Regions from separate parts of the Bacillus sp. JJ1562 genome, predicted to be linked through region 1. Evidence: riboswitches for the same ligand, from Rfam matches in the RefSeq annotation. Region 1 holds a riboswitch; each other region holds the start of a gene.
What was found. Region 1 has a riboswitch for thiamine pyrophosphate ahead of thiM (hydroxyethylthiazole kinase). Riboswitches for the same ligand answer to the same signal wherever they lie in the genome.

Region 1 (5,779 bases):
ACAAAGCGCCTCGGCCTCGTGAAGATTTGGTGTAATAATAGTAGCAAGCGGAAATAATCTAGTAATAAGAGCATCCATCGCCGATTCAGTCAATAGTCTACTTCCACTTGTAGAAATCATAACTGGGTCCAAGACAATATTTTGAGGTTGAAATTCTTCTAGCTTCTCAACGATTTTATGAATAATTTCTGGTGAGGACACCATCCCTATTTTTACACTGTCAGGAAAAATATCAGTCATAATGCAATCAAGCTGTTGGCCAACAAATTCCGGCGAAGAATCAAGCACCCCGTAAACACCTGTTGTGTTTTGTGCAGTGAGAGCCGTGATAGCACTCATTGCATACATTTTATGGGCAGTGATTGTTTTAATATCCGCTTGAATCCCCGCTCCCCCACTACAGTCAGAGCCAGCAATCGTCAGTACCTTTTTCATTATCCTTCACTCCTATTGTTAACCATTTCAGTTGAAAGTTCTTTTAATTTTGTTGTTGCAGCGGTGATGTCTGACTGTGCAAAGATCGCCGATACAACAGCTACTCCGTCTACGCCACTTCCGGCTAACTCTAAAATATTCCCTTTATTAATTCCACCGATTGCAACAATTGGAATCGATACGCTTCTGCAAATTTCTTGGACTGTTTCAAATGTCATCGGCTCTGCATCGGACTTGGTGCTCGTTGGAAATACAGAACCAATCCCGAGATAATCAGCTCCCGCTTTTTCAGCAGCAATAGCTTGCTCCACATTTTGAGCAGACACACCGAGAATTTTATCTGGTCCAATCAACTCTCGGACTTTTTCAACCGGCATGTCCTCTTGACCAACATGCACGCCATCTGCATCACAAGCCCGCGCAATCTCGACATTGTCATTAATAACAAATGGAACATGATAGAAATCAGTTAGCCTTTTTAATTCAATTGCTTCCTGTAAAAATTCATCATATCCGAGACTTTTTTCTCTGAGCTGTAAAAAAGTAATTCCACCCTTTAGTGCAGCTTCTACTTGCTCAACTAAAGATTGATTGCCTGTCCAGGCACGATCGGTTACTGCGTATAATAGCATTGCATTTTTATCGATTTTCAATGTTCATCCCACCCTGAAGTAATGTAAAGTCTAGTTTGCTCATGGAATCAATCAAATACGTTCGAAATGATGAAGTTCCACCATTTAATTCTTCTACTTTTTGATGAGCTAATTCACCGCAATATCCCATCGCGCTCACTGCAGCGGCCGTACTTTTTAAAATTTCCTGAGGATTTGCCCCACAAAAAGCAGCAACAACGGATGAAAGCATGCAGCCTGTCCCCGTTATTTTGGACATCATTTGATGACCATTTCTGATTGCATAAGCTTCTTCCGTATCTGCAACGATATCAATGGCACCCGTGATCGCAATAACAGCTCCTGTTTGCTTACTTACCACTTTCGCAAATTGAACCATTTCATCGAGATTTCCTTCATTGATGACATCTTCAGCTGCTGCATCAACACCTTTTGTATTTCCACTACCGGCATGTACGGTTTTTATTTCTGATAAATTACCTCTAATAACTGCAAACTGAACCTCTTTTAAAAGGCGATAAACCGTATCAGTTCTTAATCTAGATGCACCAGCTCCAACTGGATCTAAAACAACAGGATGCCCCAATCTATTTGCAGCTTTTCCTGCTAAAATCATGGATTCGATCGTTCTTTCATTTAATGTCCCGATGTTAATCACAAGCGCGCTACAAATGCTTGTAATATCCTCCACTTCCTTTGGATCATCCGCCATAATCGGGGATCCCCCACAAGCAAGAACAATATTTGCAACGTCATTCACCGTCACATAATTTGTAATATTATGTACAAGCGGTGTGTTATTTCTTACATTTGATATGATTTGCTCAAACATCTATTAGCCTCCTAAATAATCAAATGCGCCTTGGCGGATTTGCGCCCAGATTTTTTCGAGCCTGCCTCGAAAACTTTCCTTTAAAAATCTGTGGCATCCGCCGGAGGCATTTTTTTATTCAACAGGGTTTAAGCCCTGTTGAATAAAAAATGCGGTATACCTGATTAAGATATACCGCATGAATACTCATACTTACGCACATTCCCTACGTTGGCATTATCCAAATCAGGTTAAGGGTCAAAGCTACATTTCGCCTACTCTCAGCCCACATTGTGTGAGCCCCCCTGTTACTATTCAATTCACTTTATTATAGCACATCAAATTTATCTGTCATTCTTTTTGAAAAGTTTAGTGGGACCAAGGGGACGGTTCTGGTGGTCCCACATTTTTAGGTACCGCGGGAACCGTCCCCCTCGGTTCAAAAAAGTTTTATTGCTTTCGTCACAACAATAGTGTACGATACATAGTATAAATCAAATACTGTATGACATATAGTAATAAAAAATGAGGTGGGTGAATGAGTAACTTATTAAACTCATTAATGACAGAGCTTAGAAGAGGAACGTTAACACTAGCGGTATTAAGTCAATTACGAACCCCTCAATATGGATATTCACTTGTTCAATTATTAGAGGGTTCAGGAATTGCGATTGACCAAAGTACCTTATACCCCTTGCTTCGCCGCCTGGAAAAGCAGGAATTGGTGACGAGCAGCTGGGACACATCTGAAAGCAGACCCCGTAAGTACTATGTGTTAAGTGAATACGGGCTCGAAATCTTTTTACAGCTAAAAAAGGAATGGATTCAAAATTCAAAAGAGCTTTACAGACTATTAGAGGGAGAGGAAGATTATGAATCTGATTGATATCTACATTCAGGAGGTTACAAGAAGACTACCTGAAAAAATGCGTGACGATATCGCACTTGAATTACGTTCAACCATCGAGGATATGTTGCCAGATGACTATAATGAAGCAGATGTAAAAACTGCACTAGAGAAATTAGGGAGCCCAGTAAAATTGGCTAATAATTATCGAGACCGGCCAATGTATCTAATTGGTCCACGTTATTTCGACGTGTATGTAAGCTTATTAAAAATGATTTTACCGATTGCCGCAGTAGTTGCACTCATCTCGACGTTTGCTGAATATTTTATCGGGTATCAAGGTGAGGAAGCCATCATTAATGTAGTTTTGGACTTGATAGGCTTCGGTATTTGGAAAATAATTGAGGTTTCGATTCAAACTTTCTTTTGGTTCACGCTTGTGTTTGCCATGATAGAAAGAATCGATAAAGGAAAAGATAACCAGCCACTAACAACCAGCCTACAAAAATGGACTCCTGATGATTTGAAATATATCGCCTATATCCCTAAGAAAAAGAAGATCTCAAAATGTGAAGTATTTGGTGCTTTATTGTGGACAGCAATTTGGGCAACCCTTTATTTTTATGCCAACCAACTTCTAGGTATCTATGAAGGGGGAAATGATGGTCTCGAATTTGTAACACCCGCTTTAAATCAAGAGGTTTTACTTTCATTTTGGCCCATCGTTCTAGTTGTAATCGGTTTGGAAGTAGCATTAGCCCTATATAAACTAATCATAGGACAATGGACGAAAAGAATGGTGATCTACAATACTACCATTCAGGTGTTTTCAACCATTTTATTCATCGTAATCTTCATAAATCCTAACATCTTAAACCAAGATTTCACCTCGTATATGACAGATTTATTTGGCATCACTGATAATCAATTTACAATATGGCTCATTGCTACAGTACTCATTTCAATAATTGTTTCAGCAGCCATCACGATATTTGATGGGATTCGCAAAGCCAACATTCGATAGGAACCAAGGGACCAAGGGGACGGTTCCCTTGGTTCTTCATTTTTACCACAACCTTCTTAATGATTAGTTGTCCTAATCTTTTTTCAGGGTGCATATAGATGAGTAGTAGATATGGGACAAAGGAGTTTGGTAACTTTGAATAAATTTTTGGCTGCGATTGGTATTGCTTTTATCATATTCGTTACCGGTGTTATTGAAGCGGATGATGTCTTCGAATACAAAAATGCCATTTCTGTTTCTGGTCTTTCTTCTGATGAAGAAGTAACTATAAATGCAGAAGAGAAAAACGTGATCGAGGGACTAATTCCAGAATTGGAAATGCAGTTCGTTGACACAGAGGTTGTCAACGGAAATAAAGTCGAAATCTACCGTGAGTATGAGGTTTATCGTAATGAAGCGAACAAAGTAATTAAAAAAGTTCCTACCGACAACTTTGAGTATTTGGAGTACTGGAAATAGGAGTTTAGCCAGGCTAAACTCCTTTTTTAACAACTCTCTACAAATCTAGTAAAAATACGCTTCGCAATCTCATCGCCATTAACCGCCAAGCCTTCCGGATGCCATTGAACCCCTAACACAAAAGAATGCCCAGTACTTTCAATTGCCTCGATTATTCCATCTGAAGCTACTCCAGACACATCAAGTGGGTATGGCACGTTGCGAACAGCCTGATGGTGATACGTATTCACCTTAAACTCGGTAGTCCCGGCAATAGATGCAAGTAAACTTCCTTCCTTCGCTTTAACAAAATGGGCAAGATAATGCCTTGTTGCATTTTGAGAATGCTGAAGCAATGTAGTCTCATGCTGCGAATAAATATCCTGATACATATCTCCACCAACTGCGATATTCAAGATCTGAATCCCCCGACAAATCGCAAGGATTGGCTTATTCGCGGCAAGCATCTCTTGAATAATCGCGGGTTCCAAGTGATCCCGTCCAGGTGAAATCGTCCCTAACTTTGGATGTGGTTCCTCCCCGAAAAGAAAAGGATCAATATCTCCTCCTCCTGTTAAAAGCAGTCCATCTATTTTACTAACAAGCTGTGAAACATCCTCGTCAATCCCAATTGGCAAAATAACAGGAATTCCACCGGCTTGAATGACGGCTTGAACATAATCATTCGACAAAGTATGTTTATAATCCAACTCAACATGCGACGTAACACCAATAATCGGTTTATTCATATGGATCCTCCTTATTTTAAAATAATCTCATCCATAAAATCAGCTAATGAATAAAGTGTGTTTCCATTACGACCTGTAGTTGTTTTTGCTGTAAGTAATGACTGTAAAATAGCTTCCTCTGTTGCATCAGCCGTTGCTAAGAAGGCTTGATCTAGGTCATCTTCATGGACTGCTTTGAATGTCTGTAATGTATTGTTGTTTTCGTGGCTGATTTTGTTTGCGGTTGAAAAGCCAACGAAAATATCTCCACTCCCATTTCCAATAAAAGAGCCTGTTCTGCTAAGTCCCACTGAAGCACGCTTGATAATTCGCTTTAATTGGCGTGATGTCACGGGTAAATCAGTTGCGATAATAATCATGATGGAGCCTTTGTCACCATCTGGACTTGTTGCAGAAAGCTTGGATTTAATTACTGGCCCTACATGAACTCCATTTAATCGAAACTGATCAATTTCCCCAAAGTTTGAGAGCACCAATACTCCTAGCGTGTAGTTACCATGCGGATATGTAAGAATCCTAGAAGATGAGCCAATGCCTCCTTTAAGGCCAAAGCACTTCATTCCCATCCCTGCGCCAATGCTCCCCTCCTCAAAATGGGTATTCACGTTTGCTAGGGCTTCTCGAACATGATTTCTCGTGATGGACTGTTTACGGATATTATTTAAAAACATATCATTGCATTCGCCGATTACAGGATTTACAGTTCCTGTGGTGTCGCCGATTTCTTTATTTTGCTCGAGCATATAGCTGATAAGATGATCAGCAGCCACTCCCACACTCAAAGTATTTGTCAGCAAAATCGGCGTTTCAATCGTACCAAGCTCATCCATTTGAAGAGTCCCC
Region 2 (5,779 bases), on a different contig from region 1:
TTTGGTGGAAACCAAGGCGGAGGCTATGGTGGCAATCAAGGTGGCTATGGTGGCAACCAGGGTGGCAATCAAGGCGGTGGCCAAGGTGGATACTCTCCATTTGGACAGAGTCAGAACCCAAATCAAAACCAAGGACCTACAAGAGTAGACCAAGATCCATTTGCAAATGATGGACAGCCTATCGATATTTCAGATGACGATCTTCCGTTCTAATTTGTAAGTCAATCGTATAAATCAAAACATAAAAAAGGAGGGAAAATCGATGGCAGGCGGACGTAAAGGTGGACGTGCAAAGCGTCGTAAAGTGTGTTACTTCACAGCTAATGGAATTACACACATCGATTACAAAGAAGTAGATTTACTTAAAAAATTCGTTTCTGAGCGTGGTAAAATATTACCTCGTCGTGTAACTGGTACAAGTGCAAAATACCAACGTAAATTAACTGTTGCTATTAAACGTGCTCGTACAATGGCATTATTACCATATGTATCTGGTGAATAATATAGAAAAGCGATGATCGTCAAATGCGGTCATCGCTTTTTTGCATTAATTTTTCGTTAGGAACCAAGAGAACCGTCCCTGTGGTTCCTATTTTTTTAGTACGAAAAAACGAGGTGAAGCAATGATTAGGATTGATAATACGATTGTACATAATGCAAATGTTGCTAGCATTGTTATTCCGTTAAAGGTGAAGGAGTACCATACTGGGTTTTGAATTTCTGGTGCAAAGTATTCAATAAAGAGAAAGCCTGCTAGGAAATGCCAAAAATAGCGTGCGAGACTACCAATAAATATTGCAAAAGTAATAGCAAAAATTGCTTTTGGCTTTTGATTGTTTTTTAGACTTTCTTGCACAATTGACTTGAATATACCTCCTAATCCAATGAATGAAAAGGCAAGGATGTATTCCATAATGGCTTGAACTGGGTGTACAATCCATGGGTCAAATACTAACTGAAGTAGTCCCCATAACAACCCGGATAACATTCCTATTTTTATACCCCATCTTAATGCAATGATAAAAACAGGGACCATAGCAATTGAAATGGATATGGCTGGTGTAATATCAATTGATGGAAGTAGATCCAAAATTAGGGCTAACGCTGCAAAAATTGCAGCTTCGATCATTGCCTGTAGTCTTGTGTTTCTCATAAAAAAATCCCCCTTGAAGTATGTTGTAAAATAACGTACCCCAAAGGAGAACAACTTTAATAAAAGTATTAGTTCTCAGGTAACTCTCACATCCCTACGCTAGCACTAACTAACAGGTTCGAAGGGTCTGAACTCGAACGTTCACTCTCAGCAAAATTGCTCCCCTTGTGGTTACGTTTTTATCATATGATTACTATCATAATAGAAAATAGGGAAAAGTAAAACAAAAAGTTTCAGTCACAGGAGGAACTTTGAATAAAGACTGACAAGTCCTGTGTCAAACGTCGAAGTCACCATATCTTGTGGAAGTCAAAAAGTTGAAGACTTTCTAGTAAATCTTTAAAATAGAAGGTGATTGTAAAAACTAGCTCTTGTATTTAGAGGGTTGTAATATAAGTTGAGGTGAAAATTTGAAAAACGCAAAAACTTTAACAGAAGGCGCCATGCTTTTAGCAGTATATAGTGTACTATTACTTCTTACTTTATATATCCCACTACTTGGAATCGTGTTTTCATTCCTTTTGCCCATTCCATTTATCCTGTTTACCGTGAAATATAGAGTAAAGCAGTCATTGCTATTTATTCTAATTGCCTTTTTATTATCAGGGCTACTAGGTTCTGTCTTTGGGATTATACATACGATTGTGTTTGGAATTTCGGGGATCTTATTAGGCGAACTAATTAACCGGGGAAGAAGTGGAATCGAGCTATTTTTAGGCTCCTGTTTGTCGTATTTGTTCTCGATCGTGCTACTGTATGTAACAGCGATTTCGATCCTACAAATTGATGTCATTGATTTGATTCGAGAAAGCTCACGGGAATCTTTTGCCATGGCTGAGAGTATAATGAGGGCAACAGGAGGAGAAGTAAATACAGAGGTCATTGCACAACTGGAAGAATCAATTGAGATGATACAATACATGATCCCAAGCATGTTTGTTTTAATTGCGATGTTTTTAGCTTTTGTAACGGTTGTAGCAATGAAACCGGTGCTTATACGACTTAAAGTGAAAATGAATCCATTCCCACCGTTTCGTGATATTAATTTTCCTAAAAGTATTTTATGGTATTACTTACTGATCTTACTTTTAAGCTTTGTTGAAATGGAAAAGGGCACGTTTGGGTATACCGCCTTTTTAAATCTCTTTTTTGTTTTGCAGTTGTTTATGGTGATTCAAGGCTTGTCCTTCATTTATTATTTCTGTCATCAAAAAGGAATCACAAAGGCTGTGCCAATTGTATTGACAGTCTTATCGCCATTTCTTCTTTATATTATTCGAATCTTAGGTATAATTGACTTAGGATTTCAACTGCGAAATCGAATTAGTGGAAAGAAGTAAAACAAAGCTTTAGGAGCTGAAAATACATGCCAGACTTTTACAAAAGGAAGTTATTTCGCTATCCTATTTATGCATTGCTTGTGATTACAAGTATTTTTAGTGCAATTCTCATTTTTTCTCATTGGATGATTGGGTTAGCATGTTTTCTGCTCCTTGGACTCATTGTGTATTTTTTATTAAAAGCAAACTCACTTTTAAAAAAGGAAATGGAGCATTATATCTCGACCCTTTCGTATCGCTTAAAAAAAGTTGGCGAAGAAGCGTTAATGGAAATGCCAATTGGGATATTGCTTTATAACGAGGAGTTTCAGGTTGAGTGGGCTAATGCCTATTTATCGAACTTTCTTGATGCTGATACACTGGTAGGAAGATCTCTATATGATGTTGAGGAACTAATTGTTCCACTAATTCAGCAAGAGATTGAAAGTGAAACAATCACATTAAATGAGCAGAAATTTAAGGTCATTATAAGGAGAGAAGAACGCCTACTTTATTTCTTTGATGTTACTGAACAAATGGAAATTGTGCAATTGTATGAGGCTGAGCGAACCGTATTAGGGATTATCTTTTTAGATAATTATGATGAAGTAACCCAGGGGATGGATGATCAACGGAAAAGCTCGTTAAATAGCCAGGTTACGTCAATCTTAAACGAATGGGCAACTGAACATGGTGTGTTTTTAAAGAGGACTTCATCTGAGCGATTTATTGCAGTGTTGAATGAAGAAATCTTATCAAGCCTTGAAAAAACAAAATTTACGATTTTGGATGATGTGAGGGAAACTACCGCAAAGGATAGTGTAGCACTGACCTTAAGTATCGGGATTGGAATTGGGGTTCCAACACTTCCGGAACTAGGAGCTGCAGCACAATCAAGTTTGGACTTAGCATTGGGACGTGGTGGAGACCAAGTTGCCATTAAACTTCCAAATGGGAAGGTTAAGTTTTATGGTGGCAAAACGAATCCAATGGAAAAACGTACTAGAGTCCGCGCTCGCGTGATTTCTCATGCATTAAAGGAAATTGTCACAGACAGTGATAAAGTCATTATAATGGGCCATAAATACCCTGATATGGATGCAGTAGGGGCTTCCATCGGGATTTTAAAAGTGGCACAAATGAACCATAAAGAAGGCTACATTGTATTAAATTCAAATGAAATTGATTCAGGTGTTGGACGTCTACTTGAGGAAGTGAAGGAAAATACGGAGCTTTGGTCGTATTTTATTACACCTGAACAAGCTCTTGAAATAGCTACAAACGATACGCTGCTCGTTGTTGTTGACACCCATAAGCCATCGCTCGTCATTGAGGAAAAACTCATAACAAAAATTGATAAAGTAGTGGTTATCGACCATCACCGTCGCGGCGAGGAATTTATTCAATCACCATTACTCGTTTATATGGAGCCATATGCATCATCAACAGCGGAGTTGGTTACAGAGCTTCTTGAATATCAGCCAAAGCGAAAGAAAATTAATATGCTTGAGGCGACTGCTTTACTTGCGGGAATTATTGTCGATACAAAGAGTTTTACGCTTCGAACCGGATCAAGAACATTTGATGCGGCATCCTATCTACGCGCTCATGGTGCGGACACTGTCCTTGTACAGAAATTCCTTAAAGAAAATATGGATCATTTTAAAAAGCGCTCAAGACTTATTGAGTCAGCATTTATTTATAAAAGTGGAATTGCGATTGCAAAAGGGGAAGAGAGTGAGACTTTCGACCAAGTGATGATTGCTCAAGCAGCAGATACATTGCTTACGATGAATGATGTAGTCGCTTCATTCGTGATTTCGATCAGGCATGACTCACGAGTTGGGATCAGTGCTCGTTCATTAGGAGAGATCAATGTACAATTGATTATGGAAGGTTTAGGTGGCGGAGGTCATTTAACAAATGCAGCTACGCAATTAGTTGATACAACGATAGAAGAAGCAGAAGAACAGCTACTTTTGGTTATAGATGAGTATTTAGAAGGAGGTACCAAGGAATGAAGGTTATTTTCTTGAAAGATGTAAAAGGTAAAGGAAAAAAAGGAGAAGTGAAGAACGTATCTGATGGGTATGCACACAATTTCCTATTGAAGCAAAACCTAGCCATTGAAGCGACACCAGCAAACATGAAAACACTAGAAGCAAAGAAAAATAAAGAATCAAAAGAAGCGGCAGAAGAATTAGCCCAGTCAAAGCAATTGAAAGAAAAGCTTGAGACTCTAACAGTTGAATTGCATGCAAAGGCAGGTGAAGGCGGTCGTTTATTCGGTTCTGTAACTAGTAAGCAAATTGCCGACGAGCTTGCGAAAAAGCATGGATTCAAAATTGATAAGCGTAAATTCGATCTTCCAGATGGAATTAGGGCATTAGGCTATACAAATGTACCTGTCAAATTACACCAAGAAGTATCAGCAACTGTGAAGGTACATGTCAAAGAACAGTAATTTCCATTGAAAAAGAATAGGGAAAACAGATAGAATGAAAAATGTGGTTTTGTTTACATACAAGATCACATTTTTTCGTATAACAAGCTTTTTTATTCCGAAATAAGTATAATAGATAGATAGACTAAAAAAATTATGAACTTACTAATAAAGGGAGTGGAGAATAGTTGAGTGACATTTTTGCTGATCGTATTCCTCCGCAAAATATAGAGGCAGAGCAGGCAGTTTTAGGTGCGATTTTTCTAGAGCCGAGCTCACTTACTCTTGCCTCAGAATTATTGATTCCAGAAGACTTTTATCGGACAGCCCACCAGAAGATTTTTGAAGCGATACTAAGTCTCTCGGATAAAGGTGAACCGGTCGACCTTGTAACGGTTACTTCTGAGTTAGCGGATGCAAAAATTTTGGACGAAATTGGTGGAGTTTCTTACTTAAGTGATTTGGCAGGCTCTGTACCAACAGCCGGTAATATTGAATACTATGCGAAGATCATTGAGGAAAAATCAATTTTACGTCGACTCATTCGTACGGCAACGACGATTGCAACGGACGGTTATTCACGCGAAGACGAGGTTGATTCTCTTTTAACTGAGGCCGAAAAAAACATTATGGAAGTGGCAAACCGTAAAAATGCGGGTGCTTTCCAAAATATTAAAGATGTTCTCGTCCAAACCTATGATAATATTGAAACCCTTACTAATCGTGTAGGTGATATTACGGGAATCCCAACAGGGTTTACTGAGCTTGACAAAATGACAGCTGGATTCCAACGAAATGATTTAATTATCGTAGCAGCCCGTCCATCTGTTGGTAAGACAGCCTTTGCTCTTAACATTGCGCAAA
Region 3 (5,779 bases), on a different contig from region 1:
AGGAGATAAAGCTCGGACTCATAGAGAAGATAGCACAGGTCTTGGTTTGTTTATTGCGAAGAATATCGTTGAGCAACATAGTGGATTGATTACAGCCAAAAGTAGTTTAATCCAGACCGTTTTTGAAGTTCGATTACCAATGGAAAGTGAAACTTAAACATTTAAGAAAAATTTAAGATTTACCCCACTCTTTTTTTAAACAGTTTTCCCTATTCTTTAAGGGTAATGGAGAATAAGGAGGAAGCTAAAGGATGAAGAAGTGGGGTTTTTTATTCGTTTTATTAATGTCCTTGGGTTTAATTTTTATTAATATTGAATCGTATTTTGAACCCAAAGTAGCAATACACCTACATAAGGATATTAAAGTAGGGGGAAGAGGGACTTCTGAAAAGATTCAAACTATAGAGATTACAGAAGACCATATTTATCAAGGAAATCTGCTTTTGGTCAACAAAGTTTATCCGGTACACCAAATGAGTATTACATCCGATGTCATCAATCTTTTTACACAGAATGAGTTAATAGATGGATACGAATTATTAAATAGCGACATAGATTTGTCAACAGACTTAGTAGGCAAATTTTCGAAGATGGTTGCTGCTGCAGAAAAAGAAGGTGTGAGTAATTTTATCATTACTAGTGGTTTTCGGAATTTTGCTGAACAAAGTGCACTTTATCAAGAGAAGGGTTCTGCATATGCCTTGCCAGCCGGTTATAGCGAACACAATCTAGGTTTATCACTAGATATTGGCTCCACTCAAAATAAAATGGCTGTGGCACCTGAAGGAAAGTGGATCGAAAAAAATGCTTGGAAATACGGGTTCGTTTTACGATATCCCGAGGATAAAGTAGATATTACTGGAATACAATTTGAACCGTGGCATATTCGATATGTCGGTTTACCACATAGTGCGATAATGAAGGAAAGGAATTTTGTTTTAGAAGAATATTTAGCATTCTTGAAAGATGAAAAACACATTACTGTTAGAATGAATAATAAAAAATACACGATTACATATTACCCTATTCCTGAAATCAAGACGATTGACCTACCAAAAGATCGATACTTTGAGATTTCAGGGAACAATATGGATGGAGTAATTGTGACTGGTTACTAAGAGAAAATGCAACTCATACCCTAGTCGGTAATTGAACCTAGACTGCAAAAATTAAGAAGCCTAATTTCGAGAAAATTAGGCTTCGAATTTTTTAAGTAAATACCTCCAGGTGTTACCTAGGATTTTAAGATCCTACCAGACCTGTTAATGGGCTACTCGCTACCGCGTAGTCTTTTTCTTCAATCCGTCCTGCTTCATATCCTAATCTGCCTGCTTCCAATGCAAGTTTCACAGCACGTGCCATTTTTACAGGATCCTGTGCACCAGACACAGCCGTATTTAATAGTACTCCATCTGCGCCAAGCTCCATCGCATAAGCGACGTCCTTTGGAGAACCGATTCCTGCATCAATAATGACAGGCACCTGGGATTGTTCGATTATAAATTTTAAGTTTAATGGATTAATAATCCCTCTACCCGAACCAATCGGGCTTGCTCCTGGCATAATTGCATGAACACCCAGATCTTCTAAACGCTTTGCAAGCACCACGTCATCTGAGGTGTACGGTAACACAATGAAACCTTCATCGAGAAGCATTTCCGAAGCCTTCAACGTTTCGATCGGGTCTGGTAAAAGGGATCTGTCATCTCCAATGATCTCAACTTTAATCATGTCACATAAGCCAGATGCCTTAGCCAGTTTCGCAATTCGAACAGCCTCTTCAGCCGTTTTTGCTCCTGCTGTATTTGGTAGAAGTGTATATTTTGTTAAGTCTAACTGCTCTAAAAAATTGGGTTGACTTTCTTCAAAAATATTCATTCTTCTTACGGCAAACGTTAAAATTTCGGCATCCGATACCTCTACAGCTTGCTTTTGAATTTCAAAAGACGGGTATTTTCCTGTTCCTAGTAAAAGCCTAGATTTGAATGTACGATTTGCTATTGTTAACATATTATCCTCCTCCTACAAATTGGACGATTTCGATGACATCACCATTTGCAAGATTCATCGTTTTATAGTCGTCTTTTTTAATAATATCCTCATTGATTTCTACAATCGCAATCCGGTTTTGCAACTTATAATGAGCTAAAAGCTTTTCCACTGAATTTACTTCTTCAGGGATTTCTACTTGCTCTCCGTTAAGCCTAATTCTCATTTTTCTCACCTCCTAAATCATGGCTGTCTGCCTTCGATCGATACGAAATGCATCAATCCATTCTTGATTTACCTCGTTATTCAGAATTAGATCACGAATCATTTTCCCAGTTGCAGGTGCAAGGAGAATCCCATTCCGAAAATGGCCACAAGCAATAAAAATCCGCTCCTCTTCTGGATGTCTGCCGATAAATGGAAGCCCATCAAATGTGGTAGGTCTTAAACCTGATGTAAAACTGTCAATTTTCCAATTGGTAGAGGAAGGGAGCATAGCTTTTGCTATATTAATCAATTGTTCAACACTTTGAAGGCTAACTGATTCGCTCCAATCATCCTGAATCATCGATGCACCAATTACAAGTTTGCCATTATTTCTTGGAACGATGTAGGATTTATCGTGAAACAACGTGTGTTGTAGAAACGGCTTCTCGTGCTGAACTATGATGCTTTCTCCCTTTACAGGTGACAGTTTTTCAGAGATTCCTAGATTCCGAAAAAGCCTATTACTATAAACCCCTGTAGCAATAACGATATGTTTTGTATGAATATCGCCATTTGCTGTTTTCGCAATGTAGCTGTTTCCATTTTTCTCGATTCCATAGACGTTACTGTTTTCAAAAATCGATGCACCTAGCACCTGTGCGCTATTTGCAAAGGCTTCACAAGTATTCGTCGGAATCACGTTAACATCGTCTGCGATATAGGCTGCACCTAAAACATCATTGCTAATTTCAGGTTCCATTATTTTAACTTCTTCGTGATTCACCCATTTTACGGTTGGTTGTTTTAGGAGTGAATCTAAGTTGCGCTTATCTCTCTCTGTGAATGCTAGCTTTAAAATTCCACCCGTCCTATAGCCAATGTCAACACCACTTAATTCATACAGTTCATCCTTCAGCAGGTTGTATTCAAGTTGGCTTGATCTTGCAAATGGGAAGAGAAGAGAGAAATCTCCATCACTTTCAGAATGGGCACCCAGCATGCCAGCAGCGGCCTTCGTTGTTTTTTCTCCAATTAGTCCTCTGTCAAATAGTGCAACATCCATCTGTGCCTTTGCTAAATAGAAAGCAATGGAGCAGCCAATAATTCCACCACCTACAACAATTACTTCATATTTATTTTTCATATTTTATCGCCTCAAAGAATTTTTTTGTTATCGAATAAGGCTCAGCAGCTGAAAAAATACTGGACATGAACGCGACTCCATCTGCATCAACAGCTTGAATAGACGGTATTGTTTTCAACGTAATGCCACCAATTGCATAGACAGGTATGTTAAGTTCATTTTTTATATGTAAAATCGGTTCAACCCCATTCGGAGGCAGTCCTGGTTTGCTATTCGTTTGAAAGCAATGCCCATATATGACATAATCTGCTCCATTTGCTTCGGCTTCTTGTGCTCTTTTAAGTGAATGAACACTGCAGCCAACCCTTAGGTGAGGGTATCGTTGTTTCACCATTTGTACAGGAAGTCCATGCTCAGGTAAGTGAACGGTAGGGATGCCCATACATAACGCAACGTCTAAGCGGTCATTAATCATAATCTTTTCTTTCTTCACACCGTTATTGAGTAAATATTCGATTAGTGTCAATAGCTCCCGGACTGACTTTGATTTTTCCCTAATTTGTACAAAATCAATTACATCTTTGATAGCAATAATTTTTTCAGCGACAGCTTCTAAAGTTTGTTGATCATCCGTCACAGCAATTAATTTCATCAGATTTCTCCTTTTCGTCTAACAACTTGTAGCGTAAAAAGGGAATAGAGCGGTTAAAGCACAACAAAAAACCACTCTCCAATGCAGGAAAGTGGTTGGGTATTATACACAAAAAAGCAATTGCCTTAACCACATCCCTACGCAGGTACAAGCCTGTTCAGGTAATGAGGGTTTCAAAGTACACTACTTTTTTCTCAGCCCTTATCAAGGGTTCCCCTAGTGAAAAAACGAAATATTAACTTATATAATAAAATTAACACAATTAAGATAAAATGAAAAGGTATATGTTTCCAATGGGTCAGAGGGACAGGTTCCTTGTCCCATTTTTTACAAATGCTTCAGTGGGAGAGATGGATGTACTGTCCACAGATGTTTAACCAAATGACTCATCCCATTCAAAAACCCTTGATTGAACTCTACTTATCACCTAAAATGAAATAATCTACAGACTGCCTGAGTCTATCTAAACGGATCCAGGTCTATTTTGCATGCTAGAAAGGAACAGCAAGACATGAATTCATCTGAGTATTTTTATAGATTTTTAGAACCCGTATCCAAAGAATTGGCGTTTTTAGCGGGTGAATTAGAGAATACAATCTTTTCAAGTCCACGTACAATGTTAACTCATTCAAGGGTACTCGTTGAAAATATTCTTCAACAGGTCATGGAATATGAAAAAATGAAAGAAGAGCCTCGTATAACATTAAAGGAAAGACTAACTATATTGGAGAGTGAAGGGATTCTTACAACGGAAATAAGAGATGCACTTCATTTAGTTCGACAACTTGGTAATCAGGCCTCACATGACAAAAGAAAATTTCGTTATTCTGAAGCACTTTTATCATGGGAAGCAATCTACAAGATTGTAAGATGGTTTGTTGAAGTGTATACCTCAGTATCAATTGAGGTCCCGGAATATCAGGATCCAACCACTCCGAAGGAAGAACGTTATGATATTACCGAATTGGAGCTCCGTTTGAAATCACTAGAGAATATATTAATTGCATCTATGAAAAAGGGGACTTCAGGTAACGAAGCAAAAGATGAGGTTGCCATTACAACATCTGCTGTACCTGCAAAAATGGCTGAACCAGGTTACACAACAATTCGAAATATTGAATATAAAAGAGACTCGCTTGAAGTTCCGTATTTTCTCCGGGATGCCTTTTTATTACCACAAAGATTTGATAAATCCGAGACCTTTTTAATCAGACTAGGCGCAGAGCAGCAAGCTCGAATCATGAGCGAATTACCCAGTAATCTCGAAGACTTGCATAAGCATGTGAAACGGTTTAACGAAAACAATGACAAACAATTTTTTGGCGAACTGAAAATCTTTATTGAAGAAGAAAAGATTCGTAGAAAAGTAATCTTAGAACGCCCAGGAGAACTCTTCTTATTTTATAAAGCGGATTACATCATCTTAACAGATGCACTTAAAAATATCCCACTTACCAAAGAAGAATTCACAGGCATACCAAGCCTCATTAAACAATTAAATGAAGACGGGATTCAAACTGTTGGGCAGCTTCCGAAAGAGTTAGTGATATTAGGAAAATATAAGAATGTTGGAGTTGTGAATGTGGGGAGGTTGTTTGAGCAGTTGAAGGGGAAGTAAACAGGATTCCTGTCTAATCGCAAAACTACTTACAAATGTTTGTAAACCAATTATAATGCATCCAGACTGGGTGCATTTTTTGGTAGCGGCAGTAAATCTGGAATAGTGACAGTATTTTTCAAATAGTGGCAGTATTTTCGTAATTGAGACAGTAAATCTATAATAGCGACATTATTCCAACGCACTCTCAATAAACAGTTAGAAATCCAATTTACATACTAAACTTTTT
Region 4 (5,779 bases), on a different contig from region 1:
AAGCATTGCTGTTGGCTCATCTAAAAATAATACATCAGGAACTAGCGCCAACACTGCCGCAATGGCTAAACGTTGTTTCATTCCCCCAGACAAAGTTTGAATGCTTGTATGGATGTTTTCTAAGTCCAACCCACCCTGGTTTAGATATCTTTTAATACGCTCTTCCATTTGTTCCCTAGGAATTTTTAGATTTTCCAGGACAAATGCAAGTTCTTCATCAACAAACGGCATACAAAACTGGGAATCAGGATCTTGGAAGACATAACCCCATTCTGATGGGACCTGCAAGCATTCCGTTTTCATTGGTACTTCAACTGAGTTCGGAATAATCCCACTTAATACCTGAAGGAGTGTTGATTTCCCACACCCTGAAGGTCCAAGAAGTAAAACCTTCTCACCTTTTTTAATATGGCAAGTTAAGTCCTTAAAAAGTAAGGACTCATCTCCCGGAAATTTTAATCGAAGTTTTTCAACAAACGTAATTGATTCCATTTTCGACACCCTTTTATTTTTGATCAAGTGCATCAAAATCATTTTTCGATAGTGGGCGTACAAGATTTGTTACTCCCGTCATCTCTAACACTCTTACAAGGTAGTGTGCAAATAAACCGGCAAATAGGATGGATCCTACAAATCTAGCAACTAGGAATAAAGCCAGATTCCACGTAGCTAAGTCAACGATTTCACCATAAGCAAAATCCATAATTATAGACCCTAAGCAAGATGCTGAAGCTGCTAACACAACAACAGCAAGATTATATCTTTTATACCGAAATATCATAAATACAGCTTCAGCAAACAGCCCTTGAACAACACCGTAAAAAAGAACAGTTAGGCCCCATGGAGACCCTAATATAAATTCCCCTGAGGCTGCTGCAATCTCTGCTAATAAGGCAACTCCCGGCTTACGAATAACTAAGTATGCAATAATCGCTGCAATAAACCACATACCATATAGAAACTGATCAGCATGTAACCCAATTGGCTTTACAATATAATACAAAGAGCCCCAAATGATATAAACAATTCCGAATGCAATTGCAATTACAATTGTAACCAAAATATCAGTTAGTTTTAGTCCTTTATTCATGAAGAATTCTCCTTTTTTCGTAGACTATTATGCTTCTACTTTGTGTTGAACCGGCCAGTTTTCTAAACGGTAGGCCATTTCCCAAAAGGAGTATTCGTACTGGCTACTAATGATAAAATGTTCCTTCATACGTTTCCGGTCTGCTTGCGTTGCTTTTTCTGCTAATTCATTTATCCGATCAATTTGTTCTTCAACAAGGGTTTTAAACCAATCACCACCATAGGCAGCAATCCATTCCTGATAGATCGGTTCTTCTGGTTTGCAACTTTGAAGCCTTTCACCGATTTCGTAATATAGCCAATAGCAAGGCAATAAAGCTGCAATAATATCACCTAAATGTCCAGAATATGCCGCCCTATACAGATGTGATGTATATGCATAAGCTGTAGGTGCCGGCTTAAAGTTATGTCGCTCCTCATCCGTGATTCCAAGTCTCTTTGAAAAGCTTTTATGCAAGGATAACTCGGCTTCATAGGTCCCTTGTGCATGAATTACCATCCTGTTTGTCGTATGTAAATCCTCGGCCTTCGCTGCCCCTAATGACTGCACCTTTGCAAAGTGAGTAAGATAATAGGCATCCTGTTTTACGTAATATCGAAAACACTTGATTGGTAATGAACCATCCCCAATTCCTTTTACAAATGGATGCTCAAAGCTTGCCTCCCATATTTGATTTGCTTCTCTTCTAATTTCCTCTGAAAATAACATTTTCATTTTTCCTCCCTTTATTGTTATTAGCAAAATAAAAAACCACCTTCTCTACGCAGTGTAAAGAAAGTGGTTTGGATTTAGGCATAAAAAAACATATTGACCGTTTCCCCACTTCCCTACGCTGGTACAAACCAGATCAGGTTCTAAGGGTCTTGAGGTCATGAAAAAATTCAATCCTCAATCTCAGCCTTCAGTAATAGATTCGTAGGTATTTGACCTAACAAAATATTATTACCCTATTAAGGCACCCCTAGTGGAACTACTAAAATATTTAAATATTTTCCTTTGTACCATCCTAACATGAAGATACGATTTATAAAAGCCTTTTTTGAAAGTTGCAGTTTTTACTATTCAACATATACTGCCGTACCATATGCGATAATTTCAGATGCATTTTGCATAACAGATGAGGTTTGTAGACGCATCGCAATAACAGCATTTGCTCCTTTTGCCTTCGCGTCATCTACCATTCGTCCAATTGCTTTTTGACGGGATTCCTCCAGCATTTCAGTGTAATCTGAAATTTCACCCCCAACAATTGTTTTCAATCCAGCCATAATATCTCTTCCAATATGCTTTGACTGAACAGTTCCTCCTCTAACAAATCCTTTTAGTTCTTTCACTTCTTTTCCGGGTACATAATCAGTAGTCACGATAATCATTTTCGTCATCCTCCACTTTTTCTCGTTTTCGTTCCCAAACTAATAAAGCAAATAATAGAACAATGGCAACCATGTAAAACGCATAGAACATCAGCGCCTTTGAAATATCAATGAACAAAAATACAATTCCTACTATTTGTCCAACAATGGCTATCATCAATACAATATATTTCGCAATATTTCTCATCATTCTCTACCTGCTCCGCGTCGATAAATTTTTCTTGCAACTATGAAATAAAAAACGATCGGCATTGGTGCTTGGATTAATCCCCATATTCCCCAAAACCAGTAATTATGCCCCCGCTTTCTTGCGTCTAAAAATAACCAAAAGCTTTGAATAAGTAGGATGATGGCTATTAATATCCAGAATTTGATATCATCCGTTTTCATGTACGCATCACCCGTTTTCGATATCGATAGAGGCTATAAATCGGGAAGCTAATTGTTGCGATCCCTTGAATGACGATAAAGACAAGCGGCAGTTTGAAAAATGCGGTGATTAAACCTGTCATAATGAATAATGCAATCAAGATAAAGGCAGTTAAATCCCGTCTAAATTTCTTCTTTTCTTTCTGTTGTTCAACTGCTACCATTTGTTCAAAAGCTCGCAAATCAGGAGTGAAAACCGAAAAATGTTTATCTATTTTTGCAAGTGCTTCATTTATGACTTGAACCGTTTCTATGTCTTCTTCATGTTGTGGTTCGTTCTTTAATAGGAATAGCTTGTTTTTCTTCATTGGGTCTCAACTCCTTTCTTACTGTTTGGATTCCGTTATGTATTCTCGATTTAACAGTACCAAGGGCGATATGAAGCATATCTGCTATTTCTTCATATGAATAGCCATAGTAATGTTTTAGAACAATTGGAATCCGAATTTCATCAGAAAGCCTTCCTAAAGCGTTAAGAACATCATTCCAATCCTCAGAATGGTTATCAAATTGCCATTTCATTTTGCGTAATGCTTGTTCCTGATGCTGATAGTTTTGTTCGCGTTTCTTTCTTCGAAGATCGTCAATGTATAAGTTTGTCGCAATTGTTATGAGCCATGAGGAGAATTTTGCTTTTCCGTTATACATTTTGATTTTTTCCATACTTTTCATCATTGCTTCCTGTGCCAGGTCTTCGGCAATATCAGGCTTCATTGTAACTTTTATTAAGTATTTTACTAAAAAAGGATAATGCTCCTTAAAAAGCATCGCAAACGCGAGTGAGTCACCACGCTTTGCACTGCGAATTAGTTCCTTTTCATCCATGCAATGAATTCTCCCCCAAGAAAATTTGATTATCTTTATTTTTCGTTTGTAGTACGAATGAGGCAACCAAAAAGTTCATTTCATTTTTAAAAAATATTTTTGTTATATTCTTTTTTGCCTAGTTTAACCCAAAAAAGAAGCCAACTTAAACATGTTTTGGCTTCTTTTCCTAGTATGATTACTCGTTATCAGTTGGTGTGGCTTTTCTTGTTTGAACTAATTCTTCAGTTAAATTGTCGATACTATTTCTAACATTTCCTTTTCCTGACAGGTTTTCAATAATTTCTTTTACATCAATACCAGAGGATGCCTTCAACGATTCCTGGAGGGTTGACATTAGGTTTGTCGCATATCCTGTTACCTTATTGGCACCGCTGTTTTCCCCGCTACTTCCAGTATCCACAACCGTAATTTTATCAATGTTTGATAATGGCGCAGCCACTTCTTTCGCATATTGAGGTAGCATTTTAATAACCATATCGAGGATAGCCGCTTTTCCATATTGCTCGAATGCTTCTGCGATTTTTTGTTTTGCTTCTGCTTCTGCAAGACCCGTTAAGCGGATAATGTCTGCTTCTGCTTCCCCTTGTGCACGTTGGGCTTCTGCTTTTGCAAGACCATCGATACGGATTTTCTCTGCTTCCGCTTTTGCCATTGCTTCGATTCGGTATTTATTCGCATCTGCTTCCGCCAATTGTTTCGCTTTTTCCGCCTCTGCCGCTTGAACAACTGCATAACGGTCAGCATCTGCCTTCTTCTTAACCTCTGAATCGTATTGCTTTTCACGACGTAAAATCTCTTTTTCTTCAAGCTCAATTTGCTTCTGTCTTTCAATGATTTGGATTTGCATTTGCTGCTCGGTAACTTCCTGCTTTGCTCTAGCTTCTTCCAGGTGATAGGCTTGGTCAGCACGAGCCTTTGCAATATCCTGCTCTCTTCGGAATTCCGCAACTTTTAATTGATTGATTTTTTCTGCTTCAGCAACTTCTGTAGCGCGCTCTAGCTCAGATTTCTGGGCTTCTTTATCTGCCTCTGCTCGCTTAATTCTTGTTTCCTTATCAGCCTCTGCAGTCGCAATATCTGCATCACGTTTTACCTGAGCAATTCTAGGTTTCCCTAATGAATCGAGGTAACCGTTTTTATCACGAACATCCTTGATTGTAAATGATACAATGATGAGACCCATTTTTGCCAAATCCTGTGATGCAACTCGTTGAACCTCTTGAGAAAATTTTTCGCGATTTTTATAGATTTCTTCTACAGTCATCGAACCAAGAATGGAACGAAGATGACCTTCTAATACTTCTCTTGCTTCATTTTCTCTGTCTTCTTTTCGTTTCCCTAAAAATTGCTCTGCTGCTGTAGCAATTTCAGAGATAGAGCCTCCAATTTTGATAATTGCAGTTCCATCAGCCATTACTGGTACACCCTGCTCTGTATATACTTCAGGTGTAGAAACATCTAGTTTACTAGATAAGAGACTTAATGGTTCGGATTGTTGGAATACTGGTAGCACAAAGGTACCGCCACCACGTACAATTTTGATTCGATTTCCACCTTCGTCAACGTGAACATTTTTCCCGCCTAAATAGCTTCCGGTTACAATTAAAGCTTCATCGGGACCAGCGGTTTTGTACTTTGAAACAAATACACCAATAAGTGCAAGTAGTAAAAATGCGACAACTCCAATTACAATCCAAATAGCTGTTGTCATAGTTCATTTCCCCCTTTAATTCTCATGTTTTGGTAAGGTAAGACGTATACAACGCCTTCTTTAATATCTATAATAAGAACCTTTTCATCATATGGAATTGGTTCATTATTAAAGCTTTTTGCAGATTTAGCGATTGTTCCACTGATTCCTTCAATGACTACTTCACCGAAGCCATCAACTGGAATTGAAGTAATGACCTTGCCAATTCGTCCTTTCAAATCCTCTTCTCTGTAAACCATCGATTCTTCTGCAGAAGACAATGGAATCAAGACGAAAACATTCAATAATGTGACTAAAATAAGTGCTAATACGAGTGAAATAACAAAAATTAAGAAACTATGAAAGGAA

Region 2: another riboswitch for thiamine pyrophosphate. It lies ahead of thiT (energy-coupled thiamine transporter ThiT); the one in region 1 lies ahead of thiM (hydroxyethylthiazole kinase).
Region 3: another riboswitch for thiamine pyrophosphate. It lies ahead of V7097_RS15730 (thiamine phosphate synthase); the one in region 1 lies ahead of thiM (hydroxyethylthiazole kinase).
Region 4: another riboswitch for thiamine pyrophosphate. It lies ahead of tenA (thiaminase II); the one in region 1 lies ahead of thiM (hydroxyethylthiazole kinase).

What each region holds. Positions count from the first base shown of each region.
Region 1 covers NZ_JBALOQ010000046.1:392-6,170, reverse strand. The annotation lists gene thiD (bifunctional hydroxymethylpyrimidine kinase/phosphomethylpyrimidine kinase) at 1-435, opposite strand, end outside; gene thiE (thiamine phosphate synthase) at 435-1,088, opposite strand; gene thiM (hydroxyethylthiazole kinase) at 1,075-1,899, opposite strand; TPP riboswitch at 2,084-2,195, opposite strand; gene V7097_RS21725 (PadR family transcriptional regulator) at 2,417-2,764, shown strand; gene V7097_RS21720 (HAAS signaling domain-containing protein) at 2,751-3,749, shown strand; gene V7097_RS21715 (hypothetical protein) at 3,885-4,208, shown strand; gene V7097_RS21710 (gamma-glutamyl-gamma-aminobutyrate hydrolase family protein) at 4,235-4,936, opposite strand; gene V7097_RS21705 (DmpA family aminopeptidase) at 4,948-5,779, opposite strand, start outside.
Region 2 covers NZ_JBALOQ010000026.1:28,485-34,263, forward strand. The annotation lists gene ssb (single-stranded DNA-binding protein) at 1-213, shown strand, start outside; gene rpsR (30S ribosomal protein S18) at 263-502, shown strand; gene thiT (energy-coupled thiamine transporter ThiT) at 590-1,153, opposite strand; TPP riboswitch at 1,228-1,329, opposite strand; gene V7097_RS17315 (YybS family protein) at 1,564-2,493, shown strand; gene V7097_RS17320 (DHH family phosphoesterase) at 2,520-4,493, shown strand; gene rplI (50S ribosomal protein L9) at 4,490-4,936, shown strand; gene dnaB (replicative DNA helicase) at 5,104-5,779, shown strand, end outside.
Region 3 covers NZ_JBALOQ010000024.1:281-6,059, reverse strand. The annotation lists gene V7097_RS15755 (sensor histidine kinase) at 1-157, shown strand, start outside; gene vanY (VanY-A/VanY-F/VanY-M family D-Ala-D-Ala carboxypeptidase) at 252-1,118, shown strand; gene V7097_RS15745 (thiazole synthase) at 1,243-2,010, opposite strand; gene thiS (sulfur carrier protein ThiS) at 2,012-2,215, opposite strand; gene thiO (glycine oxidase ThiO) at 2,228-3,340, opposite strand; gene V7097_RS15730 (thiamine phosphate synthase) at 3,330-3,932, opposite strand; TPP riboswitch at 4,050-4,160, opposite strand; gene V7097_RS15725 (DUF4145 domain-containing protein) at 4,444-5,550, shown strand.
Region 4 covers NZ_JBALOQ010000035.1:23,503-29,281, reverse strand. The annotation lists gene V7097_RS19450 (ABC transporter ATP-binding protein) at 1-492, opposite strand, end outside; gene V7097_RS19445 (ECF transporter S component) at 506-1,090, opposite strand; gene tenA (thiaminase II) at 1,118-1,798, opposite strand; TPP riboswitch at 1,898-2,063, opposite strand; gene V7097_RS19435 (YbjQ family protein) at 2,149-2,463, opposite strand; gene V7097_RS19430 (hypothetical protein) at 2,444-2,653, opposite strand; gene V7097_RS19425 (sigmaY antisigma factor component) at 2,650-2,853, opposite strand; gene V7097_RS19420 (YxlC family protein) at 2,850-3,200, opposite strand; gene sigY (RNA polymerase sigma factor SigY) at 3,154-3,717, opposite strand; gene V7097_RS19410 (flotillin family protein) at 3,896-5,431, opposite strand; gene V7097_RS19405 (NfeD family protein) at 5,428-5,779, opposite strand, start outside.